DNA from 2 places in the Brevibacillus sp. NPDC003359 genome. Region 2 is predicted to be linked to the other one. Evidence: predicted binding sites of a transcription regulator. Region 2 holds the regulator's gene; the other holds the start of a gene.
The links. Region 2 encodes LexA, which represses DNA repair genes until DNA is damaged. Its sites were predicted from a motif close to CGAACATATGTTCG; they were not measured.

Region 1: a site for LexA is predicted at 6,912-6,925, ahead of ACFYU8_RS22125 (carbohydrate kinase). Genes of this name have one in related genera too.

Annotation. Positions count from the first base shown of each region.
Region 1 covers NZ_JBIAOR010000011.1:11,518-26,562, reverse strand. Annotated here, with positions in the region: gene ACFYU8_RS22145 (hypothetical protein) at 1-571, opposite strand, end outside; gene ACFYU8_RS22140 (copper ion binding protein) at 1,652-1,852, opposite strand; gene ACFYU8_RS22135 (heavy metal translocating P-type ATPase) at 1,919-4,339, opposite strand; gene ACFYU8_RS22130 (pseudouridine-5'-phosphate glycosidase) at 4,839-5,765, opposite strand; gene ACFYU8_RS22125 (carbohydrate kinase) at 5,769-6,869, opposite strand; gene ACFYU8_RS22120 (MarR family winged helix-turn-helix transcriptional regulator) at 7,057-7,503, shown strand; gene ACFYU8_RS22115 (FMN-dependent NADH-azoreductase) at 7,635-8,261, shown strand; gene ACFYU8_RS22110 (DoxX family protein) at 8,337-8,723, shown strand; gene ACFYU8_RS22105 (pirin family protein) at 8,779-9,552, shown strand; gene ACFYU8_RS22100 (cytochrome ubiquinol oxidase subunit I) at 9,716-11,050, shown strand; gene ACFYU8_RS22095 (cytochrome d ubiquinol oxidase subunit II) at 11,047-12,078, shown strand; gene ACFYU8_RS22090 (Lrp/AsnC family transcriptional regulator) at 12,145-12,585, opposite strand; gene ACFYU8_RS22085 (MFS transporter) at 12,751-13,926, shown strand; gene scpC (succinyl-CoA:acetate CoA-transferase ScpC) at 14,015-15,045, opposite strand, start outside.
Region 2 covers NZ_JBIAOR010000001.1:1,257,484-1,272,528, reverse strand. Annotated here, with positions in the region: gene ACFYU8_RS05575 (SOS response-associated peptidase) at 1-145, shown strand, start outside; gene ACFYU8_RS05570 (DUF4269 domain-containing protein) at 142-717, opposite strand; gene ACFYU8_RS05565 (DUF456 domain-containing protein) at 826-1,311, shown strand; gene lexA (transcriptional repressor LexA) at 1,362-1,985, opposite strand; gene yneA (cell division suppressor protein YneA) at 2,148-2,486, shown strand; gene ACFYU8_RS05550 (DUF896 domain-containing protein) at 2,563-2,760, shown strand; gene crcB (fluoride efflux transporter CrcB) at 2,863-3,228, shown strand; gene ACFYU8_RS05540 (HelD family protein) at 3,267-5,516, shown strand; gene ACFYU8_RS05535 (helix-turn-helix domain-containing protein) at 5,668-5,940, shown strand; partial or broken gene ACFYU8_RS05530 (IS3 family transposase) at 6,014-6,547, shown strand; gene ACFYU8_RS05525 (IS3 family transposase) at 6,572-6,844, shown strand; gene ACFYU8_RS05520 (GNAT family N-acetyltransferase) at 7,040-7,531, shown strand; gene ACFYU8_RS05515 (MarR family winged helix-turn-helix transcriptional regulator) at 7,672-8,166, shown strand; gene ACFYU8_RS05510 (MalY/PatB family protein) at 8,297-9,478, shown strand; gene ACFYU8_RS05505 (HesB/IscA family protein) at 9,733-10,035, opposite strand; gene ltaE (low-specificity L-threonine aldolase) at 10,160-11,185, shown strand; gene ACFYU8_RS05495 (peptide ABC transporter substrate-binding protein) at 11,418-13,052, shown strand; gene ACFYU8_RS05490 (hypothetical protein) at 13,196-13,393, shown strand; gene ACFYU8_RS05485 (alpha/beta hydrolase) at 13,397-14,131, opposite strand; gene pdhA (pyruvate dehydrogenase (acetyl-transferring) E1 component subunit alpha) at 14,461-15,045, shown strand, end outside.

The DNA.
Region 1 (15,045 bases), on a different contig from region 2:
TTGCCTCTGATAACAAGATAAGCCTATCGTTATTAACAACAAAAAAACTTACACTTACAGGTATGCTCATTTTTGTAGAAGGGTCACTTATATCTATTACTTTTACTACATCATTTTCATTTAAGTCTGGGATATGTATTTTATATAATCTATAAAAAGAGAGAGAGTTATAGCATGTCGCTGTAATCTCATATAATGGATTTTTTAGTTCATATTGATATTTCTTATAGTTTTTAAGTCCATTTGATGAAAAAAAGTCTTTTTTGATTATAATTTCATCTCCAATAAATTTTTGCCCTGTTGGATATTCAGAAGCATCATTATATGAATTTGCAAATCCTAAAAGCTTCTCAACTTTCCAAGTTCCATAGAAATATTTTTCAGTTTCACTATCCAAATTTATATTTTCTGCATTAAGACAATATTCGGATGTGTTTTTTGGAATAATAGACTCATCCGTTTCAGGTTTAGGCTCACTAGAAGTATTTGGATTTGATGTCATTTCAACATTTCCACAAGCCGATGCTAGCATCAACATTATCATAATACAAACCAATAATATTTTTTTCATATTTCACACTCTTTTTTATTTTTTTGATTGTGTCACAATCTCTTCAGACATCATATGGCTATTTACTGCGTATAATTTTTTTGCGGTGATAGTAGGATTCAATATGCCAAAACACTGCCGTACGCACTTCATTTGCGTATTTTGAAAAGCTTACCATTAAGCCATTATTGCTTGGCTTTGCCCAAAAGCTCTCCATTGGAGCGTTATCCCAACAGTTCCCTTTCTGGCCTATGGAACACCGATAGCTAAACATCCTTTGATAATCGTTTGAGCACTATCGGCTCACTACGTTTATTATATTCACCTGTTATGACGTTTTGGCATACAAAAAGTTCCAGGGATTTTTCCCTAAATATTTTCGGGTTCTCAAGCTCCGTCTCTGCTATTCCTTCGCATTAATTCGCTTCTGCTTAGACGCATCCATACCCTATTTTGTTTCGAAAGAAGATTGAAAAACACTCTCAGCATCTTCTTAGCATTAGTAAATCCCACATTTTACGGGGTCCCGATAATAGGCATTATGCTAACTAACGTCCGAATCCTCAAATTCGGGCGTTTTTGGCCGTTTTCCGCGATTATCATTTTGGGGGCTGGAGAAAAATCCTTCGAAATGTCCTCCCAACGTGGACAAACGGAATTTTCGGGGTGAAAAGTACGATCTCTCGTTATCTCGCGTTTACTTCGTTTTTCGTGTGTTGATTGAGTATGGGAAGATCGGTAATTACGCGCAACCCCAGGTTGTTAATCGCTACTTCCCCATTGAATCTCCTCAAGGATTTGCTTTCGATACAAACTCAGCAGCCCCCCAGTCCTAGCGCCTCTGGAGCCCACCCCAGCTCCGAAATGAATGGCGGGGGTTTTCAGCTTTTACCACATACAAAAACGTTGTAACGTTTTCAGTTTTGAAGCGCTCCCGACATTCATTTCGGAGCTGACAGTCTAACTCCTTGCGGGGCGTAGGCCGAAGCGTAGACTGGAAATGGGCTTCTTCCCCTCCCCTACAGCCACTTTTACCACAACACCAAAAAGCTCCCGCCTCAATGAATCAGGCAGGAGCTTTGCTTTTCAAAGGTACGATGATTAAACGACGTCGTAGCCTTGGTCTTCGATTGCTTCTTTTACTGCATCGAGAGTCAGGTTGCTCTCGTTGTAGGAAACATCAACCTTTTTATCAGCCAAGTGCACTTTGCCTTCTGCACCCAATTCTTTCAATGTATTCTCGATGCGCGCTACGCATTTGTTGCAAGACATACCTTCTACGTTCAATGTGATATTTGTCATGATCAATCTCTCCTTAGATTTTTATAGTGTATGAGTAAGGCGGACAAAGCCGCTTGTTACTGTTGGTTACAGCTTTACTCGTTGCAGTCTCAGTGCGTTGAGTACGACGGACACAGAGCTGAAGGCCATTGCGGCTCCGGCCAGCCATGGAGCGAGGAAGCCGATTGCGGCAATTGGGATGCCCAATGTGTTGTAGGCCAATGCCCAGAACAGGTTTTGCTTGATGTTGCGGATGGTGCGTTTGCTCATCTCGATAGCGTCTGCCACACTGGTCAGTTCGCCGCGCATCAGGGTAATATCGGCTGCTTCCATCGCCACATCTGTACCTGTACCGATTGCCATACCGACGTCAGCGGTAGCGAGTGCGGGAGCATCGTTGATACCATCGCCGACCATCGCGACTTTTTTGCCTTGTTCTTGCAGTTTTTTTACTTCTGCGGCTTTACCTTCGGGCAGGACTTCTGCGATGACGTGATCGATTCCTGCTTCACGGGCAATGGCCTCGGCAGTTTGACGGTTGTCACCCGTCATCATGATCACAGTCAATCCCATCGCTTTCATGCGCTGAACAGCTTGCTTGGAGGTTGGTTTGATCGTATCCGCTACGGCAATCAAGCCAGCGAGCTTACCTTCGACGACTGCGAGCATCGCCGTTTTACCGGAGCGCTCCAGTGCCAGCATGGTATCAGACACTGATTGGTAAGAGATTTGATGTTTTTCCAGCAAGCGGCGGGTACCGACGAGTACTTCTTTGCCAGCAACCGTTGCCCGGATACCGAAACCAGGAATGGCTTCAAACGAATCGGTATCAGTCAAGGTGATTCCTTTATCCGCAATACCGCGAACGATGGCTTGAGCCAATGGGTGCTCGGAATTTTTCTCAGCGGCACCGACCAAAGAGAGCAGCTCTTGTTCTTCGATATCGATAGCAATGACGTCTGTCAGTTCTGGCTCGCCTTTGGTTACGGTCCCTGTTTTATCGAGGACAATCGTATCCAGATGGTGAGCAGTCTCCAGATGCTCCCCGCCTTTGAACAGGATGCCCAGCTCAGCTGCGCGTCCAGAACCAGCCATGATCGAGGTCGGTGTAGCCAAACCGAGGGCGCATGGGCAAGCGATTACGAGTACAGCAATTGCTTTCTCCAAAGCCTCACCGAAGTTACCAGGTATAACGAAGAAGTACCAGATTAAGAAGGTAAGAATAGCAATTCCTACTACGATTGGGACGAAAATCCCGGAGATGCTGTCAGCTACACGTTGAATCGGTGCTTTTGTTCCTTGTGCTTCTTCCACTACTTTAATAATTTGCGCCAGAGCCGTTTCTTTTCCTACCTTGGTTGCCTGGACTTTCAAGAAGCCGTTTTTGTTCAAGGTGGCGCCGATGACGGTATCGCCTGCGGCTTTATCCACCGGAATACTTTCACCAGTCAGCATGGATTCATCAACTGCGGACTGTCCTTCCATGACGATACCATCGACAGGGACTTTGTCGCCCGGCTTCACATGAACGATGTCACCCAATCTCACTTCTTCTACAGGAATGGTCATTTCTTCGCCATTGCGTACAACTACTGCTGTCTTTGCTTGCAAGCCCATCAGCTTGCGGATCGCTTCCGAAGAGCGTCCCTTCGCTTTCATCTCAAACAATTTGCCCAACACGATCAAGGTGATCAATACCGCACTCGTTTCAAAGTACAGCTCGAGCATATGACCGCCGTGACCGCCAATGGAGTCAATCGCTACCCACAGGCTGTAGAAATAGGCAGCCGAGGTACCGAGGGCGACCAGCACATCCATGTTGGCACTCTTGTTGCGAAGGGCTTTGAAAGCTCCTACGTAAAACTGTGCGCCGATGATGAATTGTACCGGTGTTGCCAACGCAAGCTGTACCCACGGATTCATCAAGATTTCAGGCAGCCAGATAAACGAGGTGAAGGAAAAGTGACTCACCATCGACCAGAGCAGCGGGAGCGACAGAATCGCGGAAATCCAAAACTTGCGGGTATGACGTTTGATTTCTTCCTGGCGACGATCTATTTTTTCTTCTTCTTTTCCCTCTTCCTTACGAGTCGCTTGATACCCCAGCTTCTCTACCTTTTGAATAATGTCAGTCACACTTACCTGTGACGAATCGTACTCGACAGTGGCTGTTTCCATCGCCAGGTTCACGTTTGCCTTCAGAACCCCAGCTGTCTTGTTCAAACCTTTTTCGATCCGTGTGGAGCAAGCCGCACATGTCATTCCCGAGATGTTTAGCTCCACTTTGTCAGTGACGACGCCGTAGCCGAGCGATTCAATTTTGGAGCGGATGTCGTCGATGTTCGTTTTCGTTGGATCGAACACGACTGTGGATTTTTCCAAAGCCAGATTGACGTTGGCGGTCTCCACTCCTTCCATTTTTCCTAAACCCTTTTCGATGCGCAGTGCACAAGCTGCGCAAGTCATCCCTGATATTGCGACTGTTGCCTCTGCTGATTTGGCACTCATTCTAATCCCTCCAAATACCCTTGAGGGGTATATTTTATCGTATCGTTTCCCTTACGTTGTTTCCTGTTCACACCTTTACTATACAATACCCCCTCAGGGTATATCAAGTACTTTTTTCAATTTTTTTCTAAATGGGTTTTACGTGCTGAAAACACAGGGAGAAATGCTGGGTGGTCCTCTATCCTTGGTGCCGGACGAAGCCCTGCCACATGTTTTCCAGTCGCCTTTTTCCTCACTGCGTTCGGGCGGTCTCCTTCCAAACATATGGCAGTACTTCTTAACAGCAAAGTGTTCGCCCTGTTTTTATATCGTTTTGCAGGTTAACGTGAAGGAGAAATACATCCAAGATAATCTTTTACATAGTCGTTCGAGGAGTCTTCTACTTGCTCCAACTTTCATGATGTTTACCACAGCTTCTTCCCCTCCACTACAGCCGCTAAAAAACAACAAAAAAAGCCCCCGGATTAACCGAGGGCAATTGGTCGATCTTCGCTCTCTCTTATTTACCTTGATTCGCTTCTTTCTGATAAGCTACCGCGATTTTCGCAGCTACTTCAGCATTGTGTTTCACCAGCGCGATGTTCGTTGCCAAGCTCTTGCCTTCTGTCAGCTTTTTCACTTTATCGAGCATGAAAGGCGTTACCTGTTTACCTGCAATGTTGTTTTCTTTTGCTTCTGCGAGTGCTTTTTGGATTACAGCCTCGATTTCCTGGTGGTTGAGTGCATCGGATTCTGGTACTGGGTTCGCGATAATCATACCGCCTTTGAGGCCCAGATCCCATTTGGTGTTCATCATCTTACCGACTTCTTCCGGTGTATCGATGCGCATGTCTACGCCAAATCCGCTTTCGCGAGCGAAGAAGGATGGGAATTCATCTGTGCGGTAGCCAACAACTGGTACACCTTGCGTTTCCAAATATTCGAGTGTGCGGCCGATATCGAGGATCGATTTCGCACCTGCGCATACTACCGCTACATCTGTTTGTGCCAGCTCAGTCAGGTCAGCAGATACGTCCCAAGTGATTTCGCCTTCACGGTGTACCCCACCAATACCGCCAGTTGCAAACATGTGGATGCCAGCCATTTCTGCTGCGATCATAGTAGCGGCTACTGTAGTTGCACCGATTTTACCGCTAGCCAAAATGTAAGCGAAGTCGCGACGGCTTACTTTTGCTACATTTTTGTTCGTCGCAAACTCTTCCAGCTCGCTGTCAGTCAAACCGATTTTGATTTTGCCGTCCATGATCCCGATCGTAGCTGGTACGGCACCGTTGTCGCGAATGATTTGTTCTACTTCTTTTGCCATCTCAATGTTTTGCGGGTATGGCATACCGTGCGAAATAATCGTCGTCTCCAGAGCAACTACCGGCAGGTTATTCTCCAGTGCGTGGCGTACTTCCTCAGTAAAGGTCAAATATTGTTTCATCTCTTATCGCTCCTTTTCGAATTGTTCTACGGCCAGTTCCAATTGTTCTGCTTTTAATAGAGGAGATACGGACTGCTCTGTTTGCAATGTCAGAGCTGATGCTGCCAATCCAAGGCGGCACGCTCTCTGGAAAGACTCTCCGTTTACAATGCCATACAAGAGTCCCGACGCGAACGCATCTCCTGCCCCCGTTACATCTACTACTTCCGTTGGATACGGAGACATATGCTCCGCAACGTCCTCGGACTGATAGTAAATTCCTTCTTCACCCAAGGTCACGATGACATGCTTGACGCCTCGTTCCCTGATTTTGCGGCAAGCCTCGGCGCATTCTTCGATCGTCGTGATCTTCATGCCAGCCATCAGCTCGGCTTCTTCGCGATTCGGCAAAATCGCTTCTACTCCGTCCAATTGCTGTGGGAGCTTCTTTGCTTTAATTGAAGAGACCGGGTCAACGAAGAGCAGGATGTTTTCCTCCTGGCAACGTTCGATGATGTAGGCCAAGCAGTCCGCCGGAATGTTTGTATCGATGAAAACCACGTGGGCTGCTGCAATGTGCGACCATTTCTCCGCAAACATCTCTGGTGTGAGAGCATCATAAATATCCATGTTCGCCAAAGAAACAACCATTTCGCCATCAATATCGAGAAGCGCAGTATACGTTCCCGTCCGCTGTGTAGGCAGACGCCATACTTGGCTGATATGCACCCCGTGCTTTTTCGTCTCCTGCAAGAGCCAATCGCCTTCCTTGTCCTCACCAATGCTGGTGATAAGAGACGTATTGCAGCCAAGACGACCGAGGTTCTCCGCGATATTTCGTGCCACTCCTCCACACGATTCCATAATCGTTACAGGATTGGATGAGTGTAGGCGCACCTGCTGCTTGCCACGTGCTTTGCGGTCCAGGTTGGCCCCGCCGATACAAGCAATCATTCCTTCATCACGAAGCACATAAGCCCGTCCTTTTATTTCTCCACGCTTGGTCAGCTGCGCGATGTAGCCAGCTACCGCTGAACGTGAGATACCAATCAGATCGGCCAACTCCTGTTGCGAGATAAAAGGATTTTGCCGGATATGATGAAGGATCTGCATGTCTTTTTCCACGGTCATCCTCCTTTCTTCTGTTTCGCTTTCACAGCTTGTTTACAAACAAAAGTTTATCACAGGGACAATTGTTTGTACAGGCGTGATTTCATTTTATTTATTTATCTAAATTTGACAAATGTGAATGCGAGATGTAGGATTATCTTAAATTAAAGATATCGAAGTTTCGATGAAAAGGAGGGTCCATATGTCTGACAAACCACTGCGAAATGATCCCCTCGATCTTTTTGTAGTATTATCGAGGTCATACAACTGGGTTACCGCTCACTCCAATCGTCACATTCGCCAGCATGGACTTAATCCAACCGAATTCGGAGTTCTAGAGGTATTATTTCATAAAGGTCCTCAACCATTGCAGCAAATTGGCGAAAAAATATTGATCTCCAGCGGAAACATCACGTACGTTGTGGACAAACTCGAAAAGAAGCAACTGCTCATTCGCAAGCCCTGTTCGGCAGACCGCCGCGTCATTTATGCGGAACTCACGGAAAAAGGGCACCAATTTTTGTCTGATATCTTCCCTTCTCATCAACTCTCAATTGAGAAAGCGATGGAAGGTCTCACACCAGAAGAACAACGTCAGGCTATCGAACTGCTAAAAAAGTTGGGACGCACTGCTCAGGCTACTTATTAGATGAGCAGTCCTCTCTCTTCACCACAACACAAAAAAGTGTTGACAAAAGATCTGATACGTAATAATCTTAAAATCAAGATTTACACATTAAAAGTTAGTGACTTACTAAATGGAAGGGGAATGAAATTTTCATGAGTAAAGTACTTTTTATTAAAGCGAATGATCGCCCAGTTGAGCAGGCTACAAGTGTAAAGTTGTACGAAGCTTTCACCAAAACATACAGAGAAACACATCCAAACGACGAAATCGTTGAATTGGATCTGTTTGCGGAAAACCTCCCTTATTACGGTAACGACATGCTCACTGCTATGTGGAAAGCAGGAAACGGCATCGAGCTGTCTGCTGATGAGCAAAAACGTGCTGACTTGGTTAACAAATACCTGAACCAGTTTATAGAAGCAGACAAAATCGTATTCGCTTTCCCTATGTGGAACTTTACCGTTCCTGCTGTTCTGCACTCGTATATGGATTACCTCTCCCAAGCAGGCAAAACATTCAAGTACACTGCTGAAGGTCCAGTTGGTCTGATGGGTGACAAAAAAGCAGCTCTGTTGAGCGCACGTGGTGGCGTTTATTCCGAAGGGCCTATGGCTGAGATTGAAATGGCAAACAAATACGTTCGCACGCTCCTCGGCTTCTGGGGCATCAGCAATGTAACGGAAGTGATCGTAGAAGGTCACAACCAATTCCAAGACAAAGCAGCTGAGCTCGTTGCAGCTGGTGTAGAGAAAGCAGCAAAACTGGCGGAATCCTTCTAAGGCCCGCCAGCCTTTTTGGACAAATATCTTTAATTAAAGATACATTAAATTAAAATAATTAAGGAGAGATGAAAAGTGTTGGATACTGGATTGTTATTGATTCGTTTGGTCATTGGTTTGACGTTTGCAGGTCATGGTGCGCAGAAGCTGTTTGGTTGGTTTGGCGGTTATGGTTTGAAAGGAACAGGCGGCTGGCTGGAGTCCATCGGGGTGAAGCCTGGCGTAGCGATGGCCTTTGTTGCAGGATTGGCTGAACTCGTTGGTGGTCTGATGTTTGCGGCAGGCTTAGGTATCTGGGCAAGCTCTATTTTGCTCGCGTTCACAATGCTGGTTGCCATTCTGAAGGTGCACGGTCAAAATGGATATTGGGTCACACAAAACGGATTCGAATACAACCTGACTTTAATCGCAGTTGTTATTGGTGTGGCGTTGATCGGTCCAGGCGCATACGTTTTGTTTTAATTGGTGACTCCTCACAACCCGTAAGCCAGCAATCGCACTAAGGGAGGAACATCAGATGGAAATCCGCGTCTATACACAGAATGAGCAAGCAAAAGGACATTTTGGCGACGGTGAAATCGTAGAGAGCAAACCAATTGGCTTCCCACATGAAGGCTCCGTTGTAAAACGGGTAGGACCACTTTTTTACTGGGCATGGGCAAAAACGCTGAAGACATTTGAAATCCCACTGCACCCCCACTCCGGCTTTGAAATTTTGTCGTACGTCCTCACCGGGACAGTCGGCCATCGGGATACACTCGGGAATATTCAGGAAGTGTCGACAGGCGGCGCGCAGATCATGCAAACTGGGTCAGGCGCGTACCATGCAGAAGAATTCGACAAAGATACTGAAATGTTTCAAATCTGGTTTGAACCGCATCTCGCGCAAACGACGAAGCAACCTCCTACTTACTATCAGTATGATCATGAGGAGTTTCCATCTGAGGAGGTAGATGGTGTGCAAATCAAACACATCATCGGATCGTCTGCGCCCATTCAGTTGGTCACGGATTCCTTGATGAGCGATATCACGATTCCCTCTGGAAAGTCGTATGAAAAAGAACTCCCGGCTGGCTATGCTCACGCAGTTGTTGTGGTGGAAGGGAACGGGAGTGTTGCAGAGAAAGCAACTATCAGCGAGAGCCCTGCCCCAGCAACTAAAGGTGACTTTGTCGTCCTCTCCTCCGAGGAAAGCAGTACAGCCATCTACCAAGCATCAACAAATGCTCCGCTCCGCTTGGTGTTGATTCAAGTACCGACTGAGGTTGATTATCCACTCTATCGTAAATAATCAATTCTTCCAAACGCCCTTATCCTATCATCAAGCCCGGCCGTCACATTTTTGTGACGGTCTTTTTCGTATAAACTCCGCCTCCTCATGGGACATTAACGAGGAAATCGTTAACAATTTTTGGTGCCGATCAGAAAGGACGTTGAACGTGGAAGATATCGTGATGACTCGAGCCATATTCGGGACGACTATGGCCTTTCACATTATTTTTGCGACCTTGGGCGTTGGTCTCCCGCTTATGATCTTGTTGGTGGAGCTCCTCTTTTGGCGGACGCGTGACCGCGATTATGAGATCATGGCCAAACGCTGGACAAAAGCCCAGGCGATCTTGCTGGGTGTAGCGATTCCTTCTGGGACGATTGCGGGTGTCCAGCTTTCCCTGCTATGGCCCGGGTTCATGGAGATTGTCGGCAAGGTGATTTCGCTGCCTTTTCAGATCGAAATATTCGCTTTCTTCGTGGAAGCCTTGTTTATGTCCATTTACGTCTACGCGGCTCACCGCCTATCCCGCAACATGCGTTTGTTGAGTTTGTTCATGGTTTTGCTTGGTGCGACGGCCTCCGCGATCCTGATTACGAATGTCCATGCATTCGAAGGCACTCCCACTGGCTTTCGAATGGTCGATGGACAGATCGTCGACGTGGACCCGTGGAAAGCTTTTTTCAATCCCAGCTTTATCGTGACAGCAGGTCATGTTACTGTCTCTGCTTATATGACGGGGGCATTCATTGTCGCTGGAGTGGCAGCGTGGAAAATGCTGCGCGCCGAAAAAGGCAGTCGCGTTTATTTGTATCATCAAAAAGCACTGTTGACCGGTTTGATCGTTGGTGGCACCTTTTCCCTTTTAACCGCCTTGAACGGTCATGAATCCGCACAGCTTTTGCATCAATACCAGCCGGAAAAGCTGGCCGCTGCCGAAGGGCTATTTGAAACACAAGCCTACGCCCCGCTCGCGATTGGCGGCTTTACCGATCCCGAGACGAAAGAAGTCAAATACGCGATCGAAATTCCATGGGCGCTCAGCTTCCTTGCAGCCAATCGCTTTGACGAGGTTGTAGTCGGTCTAGATGATTTTCCACAGGAGCTGTGGCCCCCGCTCTACGTCCATACTCTTTTTAACGGGATGGTCATCATCGGCAGCTTGTTGATTTTCGTCGGGTTTATCGGCTTCGCTTGGAAAAAGCTGCTGAAACGCTCTCAATTTCCGCGCTGGGTTCTATGGGTATTTGTCACGAGTGGACCGCTCGCCTTGTTTGGCATCGAATTCGGTTGGATTTTTGCCTGCACAGGACGCCAGCCTTGGGTGGTTTATCGTGTGATGAAAACAGTAGATGCTGCCACAAAAGCAGCAGGCATCTCTACACTGTTCTGGATTTTCCTCTCGGTGTACGTGTTTTTCGCGATCGTCACCCTGCTCGTATTCCGTAGCTATTTTGGTCGCCACCCCTTGGAGCTCGAACCGCCAGAACAGCCGAAAGTTGATGGAGGAACGATATGACCGACACGATTATTGCCATTACGCTGCTCTGGATTTTCGTCGTCATCTATTCCGTCGCGGCCTCCTTCGACTTCGGTGCAGGTTTTTGGTCGATGATCTATTTGAATCGGGAAAAAACCAAAGCCACCCAAATCGCCAATCGCTACCTCTCGCCCTCTTGGGAAGTCGTGAATGTCTTTATCGTGTTGATTGTCGTCGCGCTCGTTACCTTTTTTCCAGGCGCGACCTACACATTGGGGAGCCTGCTGTTGGTTCCCGGATGTCTCGTGGTGTTATTGATGTTGATTCGCAGTACGTTTATGGTGTTTTCGCATCTGATTTACAAGTATGACAAGATGCTCAGCATCGTCTCCGGCATTACCGGGATATTGGTGCCGGCTCTGTTAATCAGCGTGCTTCCTGTGACACAGGGCGGGTTGTCTCGGATGATCAATGGCGTGGAGTATCTCGACTGGGGACTATTTTTGACCAGCCCACACGTCTATTCTTATATTGGCCTTGCCGTAAGCAGCACACTCTTCCTCTCGTCGCTGCTTCTCGCGGACTACTCTTACATCGCGGGTGAAAAGCAAGCCTTCTCCATCTACCGCCGGGATGCGGTGCTTCTGGGTCCGATTACATTTCTGGCGGCATTGGTTACCGTGCTCACGATGCAAATCGAGGCAAAATGGCTGTACGACCGCATTCTCGACTATTTGCCGTGGCTGATTGCATCGGCAGTCTGCTTTTTCATTACCTATATCGCTCTCTTGCTGCCCCAGGATCGACGCTACTTCGGCATCCACCTTCCGCGGATCGCGGTCATCGTCGCCACGACGCAATACCTGCTCGCCAGCTATGCGTACGGTGCAGCACGCCTTCCCTACATCGTCTATCCCCATGTGACGATTGAGTCCAGCTTTACACACCCGGATACGTTCCACGCTCTGTTCATTTGTTATTTGGTCGGATTTGCGATTCTCGTACCCGGTTTTATTTATTTCTGGCGTCTGTTCATGAGGGACGAGCAGTATGTACGGCAAAAATAGCATTTTCGCTATACGCAATAGTAAAGAAGCTTCGCCCTGAGACGGCGGAGCCTCTTTTTTGTTCAATCAGAAGATTTTCTCTTCCTCCAGCATCATTTTTTGCTCAAATGGCGCCGTAAGCACGATCAACGTATAGGAATAGCCGAAATCCCCGGTGCGTTCCGAGAAGGCAACCAATTCCTCCGTCGACCTCGTTACCACTTTCAGCATGTAGTTGTACTCCCCACTGATCCGGTACATGTCCGTCACTTCCGGCGATTGCTTGCAGAAATCGATGAACGCCGCACATTGCTTGGTGCGAAACATGACAAAAGCACTCGTGTGCTTACCCAGCTTTTCCTGAGATATCGACGCATGGTAGCCCATAATGACTCCCTGCTCCTCCAGACGGCGGACCCTCTCCTTCACGGCAGGCTGCGTCATCCCGATGATTCTCCCCAGCTCCGCTAACGGTATCCGCGAATTTTCGTGCAACAGGCTAATGATTTTGTAATCGATTTGGTCCATGCAGATCACCCTTTCAAATCCACAAGTGCTCCCTGCCAAATAACTTGGATATACAAAGAGATTCATCGTAAACACCTTGGTTCATGCATGTAAATTATAAAAATTGTTTCGTAAAATGTCACTACATCATTTTCACATCATCATTTTTTCGAGGAGTGAACCACCTTGTCCAGAAAATTTTTGATCCTATTGCTGGCCTTGGGAGAATTCATGATTGGCACGGCTGAGTCAATCGTGACCGGAATCATCGGCATGATCGCAGATGACACCCATGTCTCCCTCTCCCTCGCTGGTCAGTTAGTAACCGCCTTTTCCCTGGCCTTTGCCCTCGGGGCTCCAGTCTTGATTGCGCTCACCTCGGGAGTAGAGCGCAAAAAACTCATCCTTTGGACACTGTTTTCTTTTATCGTGGCAAACCTGCTCGCATCCATAAGCCCGAACTTCTCCCTATTGATGGTATCCCGCATCCTGCTGGGGCTTTGTGGAGGCATCTACACCGTAGTAGCTCTCGCGCAAGCAGCCAACATGGCCTCCCCAGAGAAAAAAGGCAGCTCCATCGCGATCATCCTCATGGGCTTCAGCCTCTCGCTCGTGCTCGGGGTTCCACTTGGCACCATGCTGGGAGACATCTGGGGATGGCGCCCTGTTTTCGCGCTCATTGCCGTGCTGACACTCATTCCCTTCTTCGCCATCTTCGCCTTTTTACCGAAGCAGCAGGGAGAAGAGGCCGTCCCGCTACGCAAACAGTTGGCCGCACTCCGCAACAAACGGGTGATCCATGCGCTATTTATCTCTTTGTTCTTTGTCACAGGGTATTCCACCGTCTATACCTACATTACTCCGCTTCTCCAGAGCAACGCCGCCATGACGACTGCTTGGGTAAGCACCACGCTTTTCTTGGCAGGACTCGCTAGTGTGGCTGGCTCGCGGATCGGAGGCATTTCCACCGACAAATGGGGGATTCGCCCCACACTGTATGTCAGCTTGCTTTTCCATGCGGCCATCCTGCTCATCCTGCCGCTGTCTTCGCAACTGTCCACGGGGGCAATCATCACCGTTATGTTCTGGGTAGCTGCCGTGCAAACCACCGTTCCAGCCCAGCAGTATTATTTGATCACGTTGTCTCCCCACTCTTCGCAGGTGGCGCTCAGCATGAACACCTCGGTCTTTCAGCTAGGGCTGGCGCTGGGTGCAGGACTTGGTGGATTGATCGTAGACCATGCCAGCATTATTCACATCGGCTGGATCGGCGGTCTGCTCGTTCTCGCCGGCTTTGGATTTGCATGGGCTTCGTTTGCTCAAGAAAAAGAGGTAGGAAAGCTTACAAGCGTAAAAACATAAAAGGCTCTCATACCATTGCAATGGAGACGAGAAAAACCCGCCGAGGCTTCAACGCCCGAGCGGGTTTGTTTCTCCATCATTTAATCGACTAAACCAACGCTGGCTTTTTCGCAAGCATCGTGCCTTCCTGCGCGTAACGTACGTGCCAGGAGAATGCCTTTTCCAATACATGCGGGGTGTGCCCACCGCGAGTGAGTGCTTCTTCGTAGTACGCCATCAATTGATCGCGATACATCGGATGCGCACAATTCTCGATAATTTTGATGGCTCTTTGACGCGGAGCCAAGCCACGCAGGTCAGCCAAGCCTTGCTCGGTGACGATAATGTCTACATCGTGCTCGGTATGATCCACATGGGAGGCAAACGGGACGATGCTCGAAATGTTTCCACCTTTGGCAATCGACTTGGTTACGAAAATGCCCAGACGTGCGTTGCGGGCAAAATCACCAGAACCGCCGATTCCGTTCATCATTCGCGTGCCCGATACATTGGTCGAGTTGACGTTACCGTAGATGTCCGCTTCAATCGCAGTATTGATCGCAATCAGACCGAGGCGGCGAATCAACTCTGGATGGTTCGTGATTTCTTGCGGACGCAAGAGCAGCTTGTCACGGTATTGGGCGAAGTTGTCGGTAACATGCTTCATCTTGTCAGCCGTCAACGTGATCGAACAGCCTGAGGCAAACGATATTTTACCTGCATCAAGCAAATCAAACACCGCATCCTGCAAAACTTCCGAGAAGACAGTCAAATCCGTGAACTCCGAATCCAAAAACCCGTTGAAAACCGCATTCGCTACCGATCCGATTCCCGATTGCAATGGTGCGAGATTGTTCGGCAAACGTCCCTCTTTTACCTCCTGACGCAAAAACGCGATGAGATGTGCGGCAATCTGTGCCGTTTCTTCATCCGGCTCCACAATCGTCGATGGGGAGTCCAACTGATTCGTCAGAACAATCCCTTTTACTTTATTCGGATCGACCGGAATCCCTGTTGTTCCCATCCGCTGATCCACAGACGTGAGTGGAATCGGTTCGCGCTCTCCCTGCATAGCTGGTGTATAAATATCATGAATGCCTTCCAGTTCCACCGATTGAGCCATATTCATCTCAATGATGA
Region 2 (15,045 bases):
TCAGTTGCAGCTTCAGTCGCTGTTTACCCCCTATGATTCCAGCGAGATGAGGGTGTATCCGGTATCGACCAAAGTGGGCAGCCCCAAAAATGATGATCCTTCTTGTATTCAAGAAGTAGAGGTCGGTTCTTTATTTGTAGATTAAACTTTTCGCCAGAACTGAACTCTTTCACGTAATTCCTGTTCGGATAACAGCTCTAATTCCAACAATGCCTCATATGGATCTTCACCCGGAATATCAAAGTATTGAGCAAAGGCAGGCTCTGTTTTGATGTCGCTTTTCTTCAGAGACCTGATCTGTTGGTACGCATCCAAGCCGCCTATGTCTAACAGCCGTGCTTCGATGTCCATATGGCGATAAGCATTTTGCTTTTCGACAGCTACGGGTTGAGCAAACAATTCAAACCAAAAGTCAGCTGTGAAAAACTGAATGACGCACGTGGGAATACGTTTCACATCTAGGTGTGTCACTTCAAATCCATGCAAGCAGCCAAACGCTGTTCGAACAGCCTGCTCAAATTGTTCCAGATCATGACTCTCGCAAATAATGTCCAGATCGCTTTGCTTGACGTCAATATCCAATGGAATCGTTCCGGCAAGCACTGGGCGGTAAACGGATAGGACTTCCATGATGTGAGTCTTTTGAATCGCTTCCCACGCCGCTTTTTGACGCAGCGTTCCTCTGCCCAAGTAAGAGAGATCATACCAATTTCTCATGCGACTACCTCCATGTCTGCTTTCTTTTAAAATAGTTTAGACAAAAGTGAATAAGTACGCAACGAAATCGGTAATCACTCGTATACCTAGATGAAGGGAGTGTAATGGATGGAAATATTTTTGTGGGTCGTGGTTGTGTTATTGTTCTTGCTAAGCATCGCAGGAATTTTTTTACCCGTTCTACCTGATACAATATTGCTGTGGGCGGGCTTTTTGCTCTATCACTTTTTCATAGCAGATCCGGGAGCGGGATTGCCGGCATCCTTTTGGTGGGGAATGGTCGTTCTAAGCATTCTGCTTTACGGTGCTGACTTGCTGACGAACATGTACTTCGTGAAAAGGTACGGGGGGTCCAAGTGGTCGTCCATTGCCGCTGCGGTCGGAATTATCCTCGGGATTTTTGTTTTCCCACCGTTTGGAATGCTGATCTTGCCGTTCGTATTCGTCGTCCTGGTAGAACTGATGGTGCAGAAGCAGTCGATGGAGCGAGCAGTGAAAGCGGGCGTAGGTTCATTGATCGGATTTTTGGGTAGTGCGGTCGTAAAAGTCATTCTGCAAGTTACGATGATCATCTGGTTTTTTATCGCCAGATAACATACAGAAAACGAAAAGGACAGCAGAGGCTGTCCTTTTTTACGTGGAGACTAGTGAATGAGTCGATAGACACCGATGACTTTACCGAGAATGGTGACATGCTCCAGAATGATCGGTTCCATTGTGGCATTTTCCGGTTGTAGTCGGAAGTGATTCTTTTCTTTGAAAAATCTTTTGACAGTCGCTTCGTCTTCTTCTGTCATAGCTACGACAATGTCACCATTGTTCGCTACGTGCTGTTGGCGAACAATTACGTAGTCTCCGTCGAGAATCCCGGCATCAATCATACTGTTTCCGGAGACGCGTAGCATATAGACCTTGTCAGAAGTCACGATATTGTCTGGAAGCGGGAAGTATTCTTCTACATCCTCAATGGCAGTAATCGGTTGTCCAGCGGTTACTTTTCCGATTACAGGCACACGAACGACAGAGTCTTCGAAATTGTCTTGAAAACGATCTTCATCGGATAGCAATTCGATAGCGCGCGGCTTGGTAGGATCTCGACGAATGAGGCCTTTTTTCTCTAAACGTGCCAAATGTCCATGTACCGTTGAGCTGGAAGCTAGTCCGACAGCCTCTCCAATTTCACGGACAGATGGTGGATATCCTTTATCACGAACTTCCTTTCGGATGAACTCGATGATGGCTTGTTGTCTACTCGATAATTTTGACATAGAAAGACACCTCTGATTTCTCGAACATATTTTCCTATATTATACCATGGGAGCTTGCGTTCGACAAACATAAGTTCGATTCATCGTTGACATGAACATATGTTCTCATTTATTATGAGGTTACAAGGGGACAGAACGTATGTTTGTTAGGAGGCCATTATCATGAATTCATTGACAGTACGTAATCGTTTCGAGAAAAAGGAAGAACGCCGTGTTCGTTTTGGTATCACGAGAGGACAAGCTCTCTTGTTTCTTATTACATTTACTCTCTTTTTTTATTTGTTGACCGAACTAGTGTTTGCTTCTTCGGTTAAAGAGGAACCACACGGCACAGAAGTAACCGTACAATCCGGAGACAGCCTATGGACGTTAGCCGTTCGATACAAAGCAGATCAGCAAATGGATATTCGTGACTATATAATAGAGATTAAGGATGCGAACGGATTGGAGAGCAACAGGATTTACCCAGGTCAAACTCTGCTCCTTCCTGATGCTTCGTAAGTGTTCGGCTGTCTTGCGGGATCATTCGAATGTGGTATAATGAAGCGGCACCATTACAGAGTGGGAGGAACCAGCAGTGGTATCTGACGCAGAAATTAAGCGCATTAACGAATTGGTCAAAAAATCTCGCGAAGAAGGTTTGACCGAAGAAGAAAAACTCGAACAAAAAGCGTTGCGCCAAAAGTACATTGACGCCGTTAAGCTTTCATTGAGAGCAAATTTGGATTCCATCCGTTATGTGGAAGACCTTGAAGAAAATAAGCCAAAACAGTAAGATAACAATTACTGATACGACAGACATCCTCGCTTGACGCTAGGGTGTCTTTTTCTGTGACATACATAACGAGAACATTTTACTAGCCAGGGAGGGAAGGAGATGGCGTGGATAGCTGTCGCGGTTGGAGGAGCAGTTGGCTCTCTTTTGCGCTACCTATTGTCTTTGCTCGCTAATCAACCAGGATGGCCGTGGGGAACCTGGATCGCGAATGTTTGTGGATCATTGATCATCGGCATCTTGTTCGTACTAGGGAAAGAACGTGACTTTTTATCTCCGACACTCTATCTCTTATTTGCAACGGGTGTCATGGGAGGATTTACGACTTTCTCAAGCTTCTCCTTGGAAGTGGTCTCGTTTTGGGGAGAAGGCCATCTATTGCGTGGCACTTTGTACGCTCTTCTCAGTTTGGGAGTCGGTCTACTTTCTTGTGCAGTTGGAATATGGATGGCTAGGCAATGGTCCTGATACGTTCAATGACACGATACATGTGAGGGGGAATGAATGTGAGTACACAGCATCGTGATTATGAGTTGGAACAAAAAAAGCTGGATGAAACAGTTTCAGCGATCGACGAAGAAATCGAGCAACTTCGCAATGATATTCGCGAGGCAACAGATGACTATGTGAAACAGGTCGTTAACTATAAGAAAGCAAAGGATTTGCGCTACCTGGAAGATCAGGGTCGAGAGAAGCCTTATTTCGGCAGAGTGGATTTTTTGAAAGATGAAATCTACGAGCTGGATCAGGTCTACATAGGAAAACGGGGAATTGTACGCAGCGATACGTTTGATTCCGTCGTCGTGGATTGGCGTGCGCCTATCGCCAGTCTTTATTATTCCGGCGAGAGCAAAGACGCGTTCTACCGGATGGGCCGCGAAATCGTGCGTGGAGAAGTCCGATTAAAGCGTAATTTTGCGATCGAAGACAGAAAGATTGTCGGTATCTTTGATGGAGCGGTAAAAGAAACGATTAACCGCGAAATGGGGCATCCCGACGAGTTTTTGCAAGAGGGCTTTATTGATGAATTTTTGGCAGCCAATCTGAATCAGGCGAACGATAGCAGGCTAAAAGACATTGTCGCTACGATTCAATCCGAGCAAAATGATATTATCCGTGCGGAAAAAGAACGGCCTATTGTGGTGCAAGGGGTAGCGGGGAGCGGAAAAACAACGATTGCCCTGCACCGACTCTCCTATTTGATTTATAACTACCAGGATTCCATGATGTCAAAAAAGTTCATGGTGTTTGCACCCAACCGAATGTTTCTTACCTATATATCCGAGGTCTTGCCTGAGCTGGGAGTCGATGACGTTCAACAGTCTACCTTTGTAGATTGGGCGGCGCGTCTAGTGAAGCCTCTGCTGCCAAAAGGATGGAGAATCGTCAGTCCCGATAAGCCACTTCAATTGTTCTTCGAAGAGGGGCAGGATGAGCGCCAGCAAGAAATGACGCGAAACAGGCTTCGCTTCAAAGGATCGCTCGCTTGCCGGGAGGCACTGGAGCAATACATTCGGTATATCGTCGAAACAAGAATTCCTTTTAAGAAGCTCAGCTTTTTATACAACAAAACGAAGCAAGTCTTTTCGATCCCGGGTGATTTTATCCGCCAATGCTTCTTGGAGCTATTCGCCAATATGCCGTATCATCGGCGGGTAGAAGCGCTTCGCAAGCATCTGAAACAAGAAATGAACAAACAATTGTTTGCCCATTTGCGAGAGCGAAAAGTCGATTTGGACAAAGAAGGCTTGTACAAATTCGAGAAAATGCTGGAGCAAATACTGGATACGTACCTGACGACCTTTCCGCGACTGGAAATCTTCGCAGCTTATCGCGAGCTGATTGCTGATGAGGAATTGTTGCGCAAACTCGTACCGGCTGACATTTCAGACGAGGTCGTGCGCGATGTGACCGAGTCAAGTGCAGCACTGTTTGCAGAGGAGAGATTGGAGCCGGAAGATATCGCGCCATTGTTATACTTACAGCATATTGTTGAGGGCATGAATAAAGCAGAGCATTTCGATCATACGGTCGTAGATGAAGCGCAAGACCTGAGTGCGTTGGAAATCGCGGTCATTGCACTCGCTACCAAGCGAAACTCGCTTACGATTGTGGGAGATATTGCTCAAGGCATTCATAGCTACCGGGGTATTCATGCGTGGGAAGAGTTAACGAAGGGAATTTTTGCACAGCTGTTTCCTTCCTATTATACGCTGTCGCAAAGCTATCGCTCGACAATTGAGATCATGCACTGTGCCAATGAAGTATTACGGCAAATTGAATTGCCAGAGACGGTATTGGCCAAACCGGTTTTGCGACATGGTGAAAAACCAATCATGGTCAAGACTCGTTCACGAGCGCAACAGTGGGACGACATCTCTCAGCGTGTAGCTGCCTACCAATCGGAAGGCTTCAAGACGATTGCGATCGTTGCGAAAACCATTCAAGCGAGTAAAAAAGCACATAAAGGCCTGCAAGACAAGATAGCCGATTTGACTCTGTTGGGCAGCAAGGATAACCAATTCCCGGGTGGCGTAACCGTCATGCCTGCTTTTCTAACAAAAGGCTTGCAGTTCGATGTGGTCATTTTACTGGATGTAGACGCTTATCAAAATAATGAATGGGACGCAAAACTGTTGTATGTCGGGATGACGCGTCCGGTTCATCGGCTTGTTATGACGCAGGTTGATGATGTTTCTTCCCCGTTGCTGAAAGATTTACCCTCAGAGCTGTACACCAGGGCTATAGACGAATAGGAATCTCATCATCAAAGAAAACCCTCTGCCTATAAATGGTATTATCCCCTTTAGGTGGACAGTAAGAAGAAGCCCTTTACTGTTTACATGGAGGGGAATTTTTATGAGCAGTACTAAAAAGTCGTATTTCCTTTAATTCAAACATCATGTTGTGGAATGTTTTGAGCAAGGGACTACTTATAGGGAGATCAAAGAAACATACGGTCTTGATTTAAGAATGTTTCGCAGATGGGTTAGAAAATACAGAGATGATGGATTGAAGGGCTTAGAGGATCGTAGAGGGAAAACAAGAAAAACAGAGAGCACTCGTGAAAAATCTCTTCCCCCGGAGGAGAAAATACAGCGTCTCGAGGCAGAGGTAGAATTCTTAAAAAAGCTCTTAGAAGCCAGAAGAGAGAGAAGAAGACTAGGAAGAAAACAGTAGAATTTAAGATCATTACTGAGTTGGCTAAATGGTTTCCTGTTTCACTTCTTTGTAAGGTGCTCAAGTTTCAAGAAGCGGCTATTATAAATGGCTGCATGACCAAGAGTATCCGACCCAAAGGCAGAAGGAAGAACAAAAGCTAAAAATGATCATCACGGCTGCTTATCAAAGATTTAAAGGCATTTATGGGTATCCACGGATACAAGCTTGGCTCCGCAAAACACATGGCATTCAAATCAATCACAAACGCGTGTATCGACTGATGAAGGAATTAGGAATTCAAGCACGCATTCGGAAAAAAAGTAAGTTTTTTGGCCGAAGAGAGCAAGTTGTCGTTTCCGAAAATAAATTAAATCGTGATTTTACTGCTTCACGTCCTCTTGAGAAATGGGCAACGGACATTACGTTTGTAATCTTTAATGGACGTCACCTGTATCTGTCGGTCATTTACGATCTATTCAATAATGAAGTCGTTGCTTATCGAGTCAGTAAACGGAACGATCTGAAGCTTGTTATGGATACGGTAAAAGCAGCTATTAAAAAACGAGATGTGAATGGTGTCCTCTTGCATAGTGATCAAGGATACCAATATACATCAAAAAAATAAAACGAATTTCTACAAGCATCTAATATTACCGTAAGTATGTCAAGGAAGGGAAAATGCCTGGACAACGCTTGTATCGAAGGCTTTTTCAGCCATCTTAAGACAGAATGTTTGTACGTAAACACTTTTATGAAGGATGAAGAGGTACAGAAGGCCATTAAACAATATATTCATTTTTATAATAATGAGCATATTCAAGTCCGTTTAAACAATCTGAGCCCCTGTGCAATACCGAGCTCAGACTGCCTAGTGTTCACTAAAAATAATGTTTTAGACTTTGAAAATGTAGTTGTAGACTAAGAAAATAATGCTTTAGACTAACTTGAGCCATTTCTAACGGGCAGTATTATGAACAGTATCAATCAGCTTTACGAAAATCTAATGAGAATGATACTTTCAAAAGAGAAGGTTGTATCCGGGTTTGAAAATCCACACCGGTGATTATACTTAGAAACTGAACCATCTGGTGACATTATTGAAGTTGAGGGGAGTTAAATGTTAAAAATACGAAATGCAAAAATAGAAGATTTGCCTCAACTTGTAGCCATTGAACAGCTTTGCTTTTCAAAAGAAGAGGCTGCAACGAAAGAAGCAATTGAAAAGCGCATTGAGTTAATTCCAGATAGCTTTTATGTAGCTGAAGAAGATGGTGAAATTGCGGGTTTCGTGAATGGACCAGTGATTGAAACAGCATTCATAACGGATGATTTGTTTAGTGACATTAAGGAAAATCGAGAGACTAACTGGCATCAAAGCGTTTTAGAATTAGCAGTGGCTCCACATTTTCAAAATCGTGGAGTAGCATCAAGGTTACTTACGTATCTAGAAACGGAAGCAAGAGTGAAAAAGCGTGAAACAATAACACTTACATGTAAAGAGAACTTAATTCCCTTCTATGAAAGACATGGCTATATCAACAAAGGTTTTTCAAGATCTGAACATGCTGGAGCAACTTGGTACAACATGAGTAAAGAATTACAGTCATAGGTATGCTTCCAGCAAAATTCTCACTTAGAAACAATTTGGATTATGGACAGTTTGGAACAGCACAGTCTCTCAAGGTTATGACAGTAGTTAGACTTCGTTTTTTTTCGTTTTGAAAAATGGAATGAATGGCTGGAGGAAAAATGAAAGATACTGAAAATATAATCCAAAAAAATGCAAAATACCATGAATTGGATGCCAAGGCGAATATTATTTATAAGTTTGTTATGACCTACTCTGATTATATAAAAGCAGCTCGTGATTATGGTACTGGGGAAACCATCAATATGATGGAAGTGCATACACTGACTGTTATTGAGGAGAATCCAGGAATCACCGTTACTGAGGTGGCATTGGAGTGGAATCGTACAAAAAGTGCAGTATCACAGATTATTACCAAACTAGAAAAACGGGGGTTGATTATACGAAAAAAGGAACATGACAACGCAAAAAATGTACATCTGTATGTTACTGATAAAGGAGAAGTCCTAAGTAAAGCACACAAAGATTATGATATTAAAGAGCTTACTTGGGCGGATGCAACATTGCAGAAACATTTTACGACTGAAGAAATTGACGTATTTTATAAAGTTATGCAACAGTATACTGAATTGTTAGATATGCCTCGTCAAGAATAAAAAAGAGTATTTTAATTTCATACATTAATAAAACCTCTCTTTACAAAATATTGTTTAGGTTCTACACTATTTATAGTTTAGGACCTGAATAATGTTTTGGAGTACCGTTTATGCTTAGGGAGGTAATATTATGAATCAATACAATTTTGATGAAGTAATTGATAGAGTGAGAACAGACTCTATTAAATGGTCTAAAAAACATCTACAAGGAAACTTTGGAAACGAAGAAAGCATTCCAATGTGGATTGCAGACATGGATTTTAAAGTGGCTAATCCCATTATTGAGGCATTAACAGAGAGAGCACAACATGGTATTTTTGGCTATGGTCATAAGAGTGATGAGTTTTTGGAAGCAGCAGTTAACTGGCAAAAAAAAAGAAATGTATGGGACATTGAAAAAGAGTGGATACTTTTCACTCCAGGTATCATTCCAGCACTTAACTTTATTGTAGAAACATTTTGCAATCCAGGCGATAAAGTAATCATTCAAAGTCCTGTCTATTATCCCTTTGCCAATATTATTACCAATAATGGTTGTCGAATAGCTAATAACCCATTGGTACTTAATAATGGAAGATATGAAATGAACTTTTCTGAATTAGAAAGAATTGCTCAAGATAGCAGAACGAAACTTATGTTTTTATGTAGCCCCCACAATCCCGTTGGGCGTGTATGGACAGTTGAAGAATTGCAACGGTTGGGTAAGATTTGTTTGGAGAATGATGTGCTGGTGGTTTCAGATGAAATTCACTCGGATTTAATCTATCAGCCAAATCAACATATCCCATTTGGTAAGATTTCTGAGGAATTTAAGATGAACTCAATAATATGTACATCACCTTCAAAGACATTTAATCTTGCGGGTCTTCACATTTCTGACATTATAATACCGAATGAAAAGTTAAGGAGCGAATTGAACCATAAATTATCGACAATTGATATTGATCCGGGCTCCTTTGCATCTGTAGCTCAAATAGCAGCATACAACAAAGGGGAAGAATGGCTTGAGCAACTCATTATTTACCTACAAGAGAATCTTGATTTCATTGATAACTTTCTAAAGGAACGGATTCCAAGAGTAAAGATAATTAGACCAGAGGGGACTTATTTGGCGTGGCTTGATTTTAGTGATCTTCAATTCACGGAGAAAGAACTTCAGCAATTGATGCAGAAAAAGGCTAAAATCGCCCTGGACGATGGTTATATCTTTGGCGTTGGGGGAGAACATTTCCAAAGAATTAATTTTGCATGTCCTAGAACCATATTGCAAAAGGCTTTAGAAAGCATTGAAAAAAGCTTAGGTATTAATTAGTAGCCTTTATTATAAAAGTGAAATTACTTAAATTACTTAAATTACTTTAATTATTTCAACTAACGGGGATCGATAGTTCAATAAAAACAGCGGTGAGTTTAAGACTTATATCAGGTCTTAAGTCGCCGCTGTTTCATGTATTAGGCTTAGTCTAAAACTTAATTTTCAACGAACACCTAAACGATGGCTTGTTTCAAACTGTCTACTTGACAGGGGTAAGACCAAAAAAAGCAGAGGGTTTATCTGTATCATGCTTAGTGGTCGCCTGTGTTACCTTTAGAAGGGTTGGTAATAACAAAACCTTCTTGCGGCAAGAAGAGGTAATCAATGATGATGCCATCCAGCAATGGGTCATCTTTTTTCACAATCACATCGATCTCTTTGTCTGTTGAGATCACAACATCTTCGTCTGTTGGCTTGTCCAGAGCGAGTCCGTAGTGTGCATGATCACCGTGAGAGTGAGTAATATAAACGCGCAGTTTCAATTCTTTGTCTTCTTCTTGTTCGATGATTGGAGCCAATTGCTTGGCAGCGTTACGCGTGATTTTTAGTTTCACAGGTCAAATCTCCTAACTGTATGTAAGTTACCCCTCCATCTTAGCAAGAGGGAAATCAGGATGCAATGTTGAAAGTGTTACGACATGTCTAGAGAATAACAACCGGGTGGAAGGAGAGTCATCTATGAAAATCGATTTGCGCAGTGATACTGTTACGAAACCAACCGAGGAGATGCTTCGAGCCATGTTGGAAGCGGAAGTTGGTGATGATGTTTACCGAGAGGACCCCACTGTCAATCGTTTGGAAGCGATCGCGGCTGAAATACTTGGAAAAGAAGCTGCCTTGTTCGTAACAAGTGGCACGCAAGGCAATCAAGTGGCTGTTCTGACGCATTGTGTCAACGGAGATGAGGTCATTGCGGAAGCGGATTCGCACATTTTTTACTATGAAGGCGGCGCTATGTCGGCGTTGGCAGGCGTGCAAACACGGACACTGGTTGGAGAACGTGGTGCTTTGCGTGCAGAAGATGTAAAGAAAGCGATTCGGGGCAACAATATCCATTTTCCACGTACCAAATTGATCTGCCTCGAAAATACGCATAATCGCGCGGGTGGGGCGGTAATCTCTGTCGGGCAAATGAAGAGTGTCTATGATGTAGCACAAAAACACGGTATACCCGTTCATATGGATGGTGCTCGCCTCTTTAATGCGGCTGTGGCCCAAGGCGTTGCAGTCAGTGAGCTAAGCGCTTTTGCCGATACCGTTCAAATATGCTTGTCCAAAGGGCTTAGTGCTCCAGTTGGCTCCATTTTGGCTGGAGAGCGTGCGTTTATCGAGGAAGCGAGATGGTGGAGAAAAAAATTAGGAGGCGGGCTGCGTCAAGCAGGGTATTTGGCAGCACCGGGTATCATCGCTCTGACACAGATGACCGAACGGTTGGCAGAAGACCATGAACGGGCACAGCAATTGGCAAAAGGCTTGCGTCAACTATCTCTTCAGGTCGAGCAGGTCGATACAAACATCGTACTGGTTAATACGGAGTCAATCGGCCAAACGGCAGTTTCTTTCATGGAGCGTTTGGAGGAAAAAGGAGTACTCGCTGTTGATTTTGATGAGTATATGGTTCGCTTTACGACTCATCGACACATTAGTGATCAACATAGTAAGAGTGTTTTAGAAGCAGTAGAGCAATTGTTAGAAACGAAGTAATGATGTCAATCGCTTGTTGCCAGTCGAAGAGAAGACTGGCTTTTTTTCTTTGCCTGAAAACGTAAATTCTAAATAGTTAGACAATTTGTACAAAATAAGAGTCTATATGCCAACTGTTTTTCGCCATACCGTCTGATTTGTTTCGTAACCACTTACGTTATCATGGTAGTGTAATAAAGCTATAACGTTGACTGGTGCAAGGAATCGGATCGAATCAAGGGGGATGGTCTCGATGAGAAAGAGGATGAGCTTCGTTTTGAGCTGTTTCTTGCTGCTTCAAGTGTTAGCAGGATGCAGTACAAGCGAAACGACTGTAAACAACAAACCGAATGAGCAGGCATCGCAACCAACAGGAAAAGAGATGGTATTGAATTGGAACGCAGACGGTGGGGAGCCTCCGACAGCAGATCCTGGACTTGCCTCAGATGGCACTTCCTTTGATGTCATTACAGCCTGTTTTGAAGGATTGACTCGCTATGGACCGGATGGGAAAATAGCCAACGCGATTGCCGACAGTTATACGGTATCCGAGGATCTGACGACATACACGTTCAAATTGAAAAAGAATGCGCTATGGAGCAACGGAGATTCGGTAACCGCCCATGATTTTGAATTCGCCTGGAAAAGAAATCTCGATCCGAAGACAGCATCCGAATACGCCTACATGCTTTATTTCATTAAAGGGGCAGAGGAATTCAACACAGGGAAAGGATCGCATGAAGATGTAGGGGTCAAAGCGCTCGATGATTTTACACTTGAGGTCAAGCTCAATTCGCCAGCTCCATTTTTTTACGAGCTGACGGCTTTCCCGACATTGTTTCCCTTACATAAAAAAACCTTGGAGGCACATCCGGACTGGGCAGCGTCTCCAGATAACTACGTGGGCAACGGCCCTTTCAAAATGGAGCTGTGGGAGCATAAAAACAAGTTGGTTCTTGTGAAAAACGAGAAGTATCATGACAAAGATGCCGTAAAGCTCGACAAAATCGTCTGGAGCATGATTACCGATACCAACACCGCTCAAGCGTTGTTTGATTCTGGTGAATTGGATTGGGGAGGGCATCCAACCTACGTGTTGCCTGTCGATGTGATCCCTGCCTTACAAGATGAAGGGAAAATTGTAATGGCTCCGTATCCGAATACAGTTGCGGTCACCTTTAATACGACAATGCCCCCTTTTACGAATAAAAAGATTCGACAAGCATTCTCGTATTCGATCCAACGGCAGCTTCTCATAGACGGAATCGTGCAGACAGGGGTGCCTGCGGCTTTTGCATGGGTACCGCCCTCTATGCAGCTCAGCGGAAATGACTATTTTCAGGAGGATGTGGATAAAGCCAAACAGCTATTGGCTGAAGGGTTAAAGGAGCTGGGGCTTTCTGCGATGCCTGAAGTGACATACACATATGGTTCAGGTGACGATCGTCAGAAAAAGCTGGCTGAAGCTCTTCAGGATCAATGGAAAAGAAGTCTAGGGGTCGATGTAAAAATCAGTGGGTTGGAAGAAAAAGTATTTTTACAAAACAAGCGCTCCAAAAACTATCAGTTTGCTTACCGAAATTGGGGTGCTGATTTTAATGACCCGATCAATTTCTTGGAAATTTTCAAGGACAAAACAGTGGGGACGAACGACGCAGCTTGGGAGAACAACAGATACCGGGAGCTAATCGTCCAGAGTTACCTAGAAAAAGACCCAACGAAGCGTAATGCGATCATGCATGAGGCAGAAACCATCTTAATGGAAGAAATGCCGATTGCTCCTGTGTATTATGGCGCAAGACCCTATATAAAAAATGACAAAGTCAAAGGGTTTTTGAGCAACCCGTTTGGTGGTAGAGATTTTAAATATACAACAGTCGAACAATAAACAAAGACGTCTTAAAGTCTTGCCGTGCCCGGAAAATGGGAGAGCGGCAAGGCTTTTTTTTGTTCCATTCGGTTGACTCGCTTGTGTGTAATTCAGACTCGCCAATGAAATACTATAGCTATCCAACATAGGGGAAAAGAGGGATGGTTATGATCTCGGCAAAAGAGCGAGAACGCATTCTCAATCAAATGAAACGGGATGAGAGCAAGATTGTCAACATCGTCCTAAACGACGCCAATCAGGTTGCTGGCGAAATTGAAAAAGCCAACCACCAAGGCATTTTCTTAGTGGATGGCCGGTACTACGGCTACGAGGACATCAAAGAAATCAATGGCTCGTAATGGTTACAGACGGGGAGGGGGAAAGAAGTAGCGCAAGGCATCAGGTAGCTCTTTTTGCCACAAACCCCAGACGTGATTCCCTGGTTTTTCTCGATAGGACAAGGTTGCTTGTTTGTTCTCAAGAATCTGTTTTGCCTCGCGATTCCATTGAACGAAATCGAAAGTACCCGCACTCGTTTCTACGGCTGTCTCATCAAGGCCAACGACCATCCAGATTCGCAGCCAGGACAGATTGGACTGACTCAAAAGTGGGTCGATTGTGGTTTGGAAAAATGCCCCGGACAGCGCTAGTACTTGTGGAAAGAGGTCGGGGTGTTCCAGTGCGAGATGCAAGGAAACGGTTCCCCCCAAAGAGTCTCCTGCCAGTACACGGGAAGCGGGATCACGGCGTACAGGATAACGATCCTCAATGTAAGGGATCAGCTCTTCAGTAAAAAAACGTTGATAGGCTGCGTTTCTCGACCCAGATGGGGAATACTCGCTCGTGCGCTTGTTACGATCGACTGAGACACCGACGACGATGTAGGGTTCGATACCCTCTTCCAGAATCAATTGATTGGAGATGGTCGCGATTCGCCCCATCGTAAAAAAGTCGTTCCCATCTTGGCAATAAACAACAGGGTAAGAAAGAAGCTCATTGTACCCCGGCGGTAGGTATACTTTGACCGAGCGGGGAGTGTCCACGTGGATGCTGGGCACTTCTTCTTTTACAATTGTTCGCTTTACATAGTCAGACATCGATTCACACTCCCTGTTTGCTCAAATGAAAAACTAAGCCTTGAAAAAAACTGATACAGCTTATATAGTAAATGATAACAGAGAGGAAATAAACCCTGTAATATCAATACTGTAACACATTAAACAGGTATTTTGTCTGCAATATAACAGGGTGTTGCAAACGGCGCTGTAAGCCCTTTCTTGCACCATGCAACTTTCTTCTGGTTTTTATCAGGGTCACTTCCACCGCGAATAGCATTCGCCGTTGATTGAGCAGATGCTCAGTCGAAGAGGTTGGGTGCAAGACGTGGAATAGGAAGTCCCTTTATTCTAGTGACGAGGTGAATGTGATGAGCGTATCCACTGCTGTTGAACAAACAGAGAACAACGCCCCGCTGCAAATTCTTGCCCCGGATGGTACGATTGTTCGTCCTGACTTGATGCCTAAGCTCTCCGATGATGAATTACGTGAACTGATGCGTAAGATGGTATTTACCCGTGTATGGGACCAACGCGCAATCAGCTTGAACCGCCAAGGCCGCCTTGGTTTCTATGCACCAGTAGCTGGTCAAGAAGCAAGCATGATCGGTTCTGAGGCTGCTCTTAACAAAGAAGACTTTGTCCTGCCTAGCTACCGTGATATTCCACAAATGGTATGGCATGGTTACCCTATGCATAAAGCATTCCTGTACTCCCGCGGACACATTGAGGGTGGCAAAATTCCTGAAGGTGTAAACGTATTGATGCCACAAATCATCATCGCGGCTCAATGTACACAAGCAACAGGTGTTGCAATGGGTTACAAGCTGCGCGGTGAAAAGAAAGTTGCAATCAACTACTTTGGTGACGGTGCGACTTCCCAAGGTGACTTCTACGAGGGTATGAACTTTGCAGGGGTATACAAGCTGCCTGTTATCTTCTTCTCCCAAAACAAC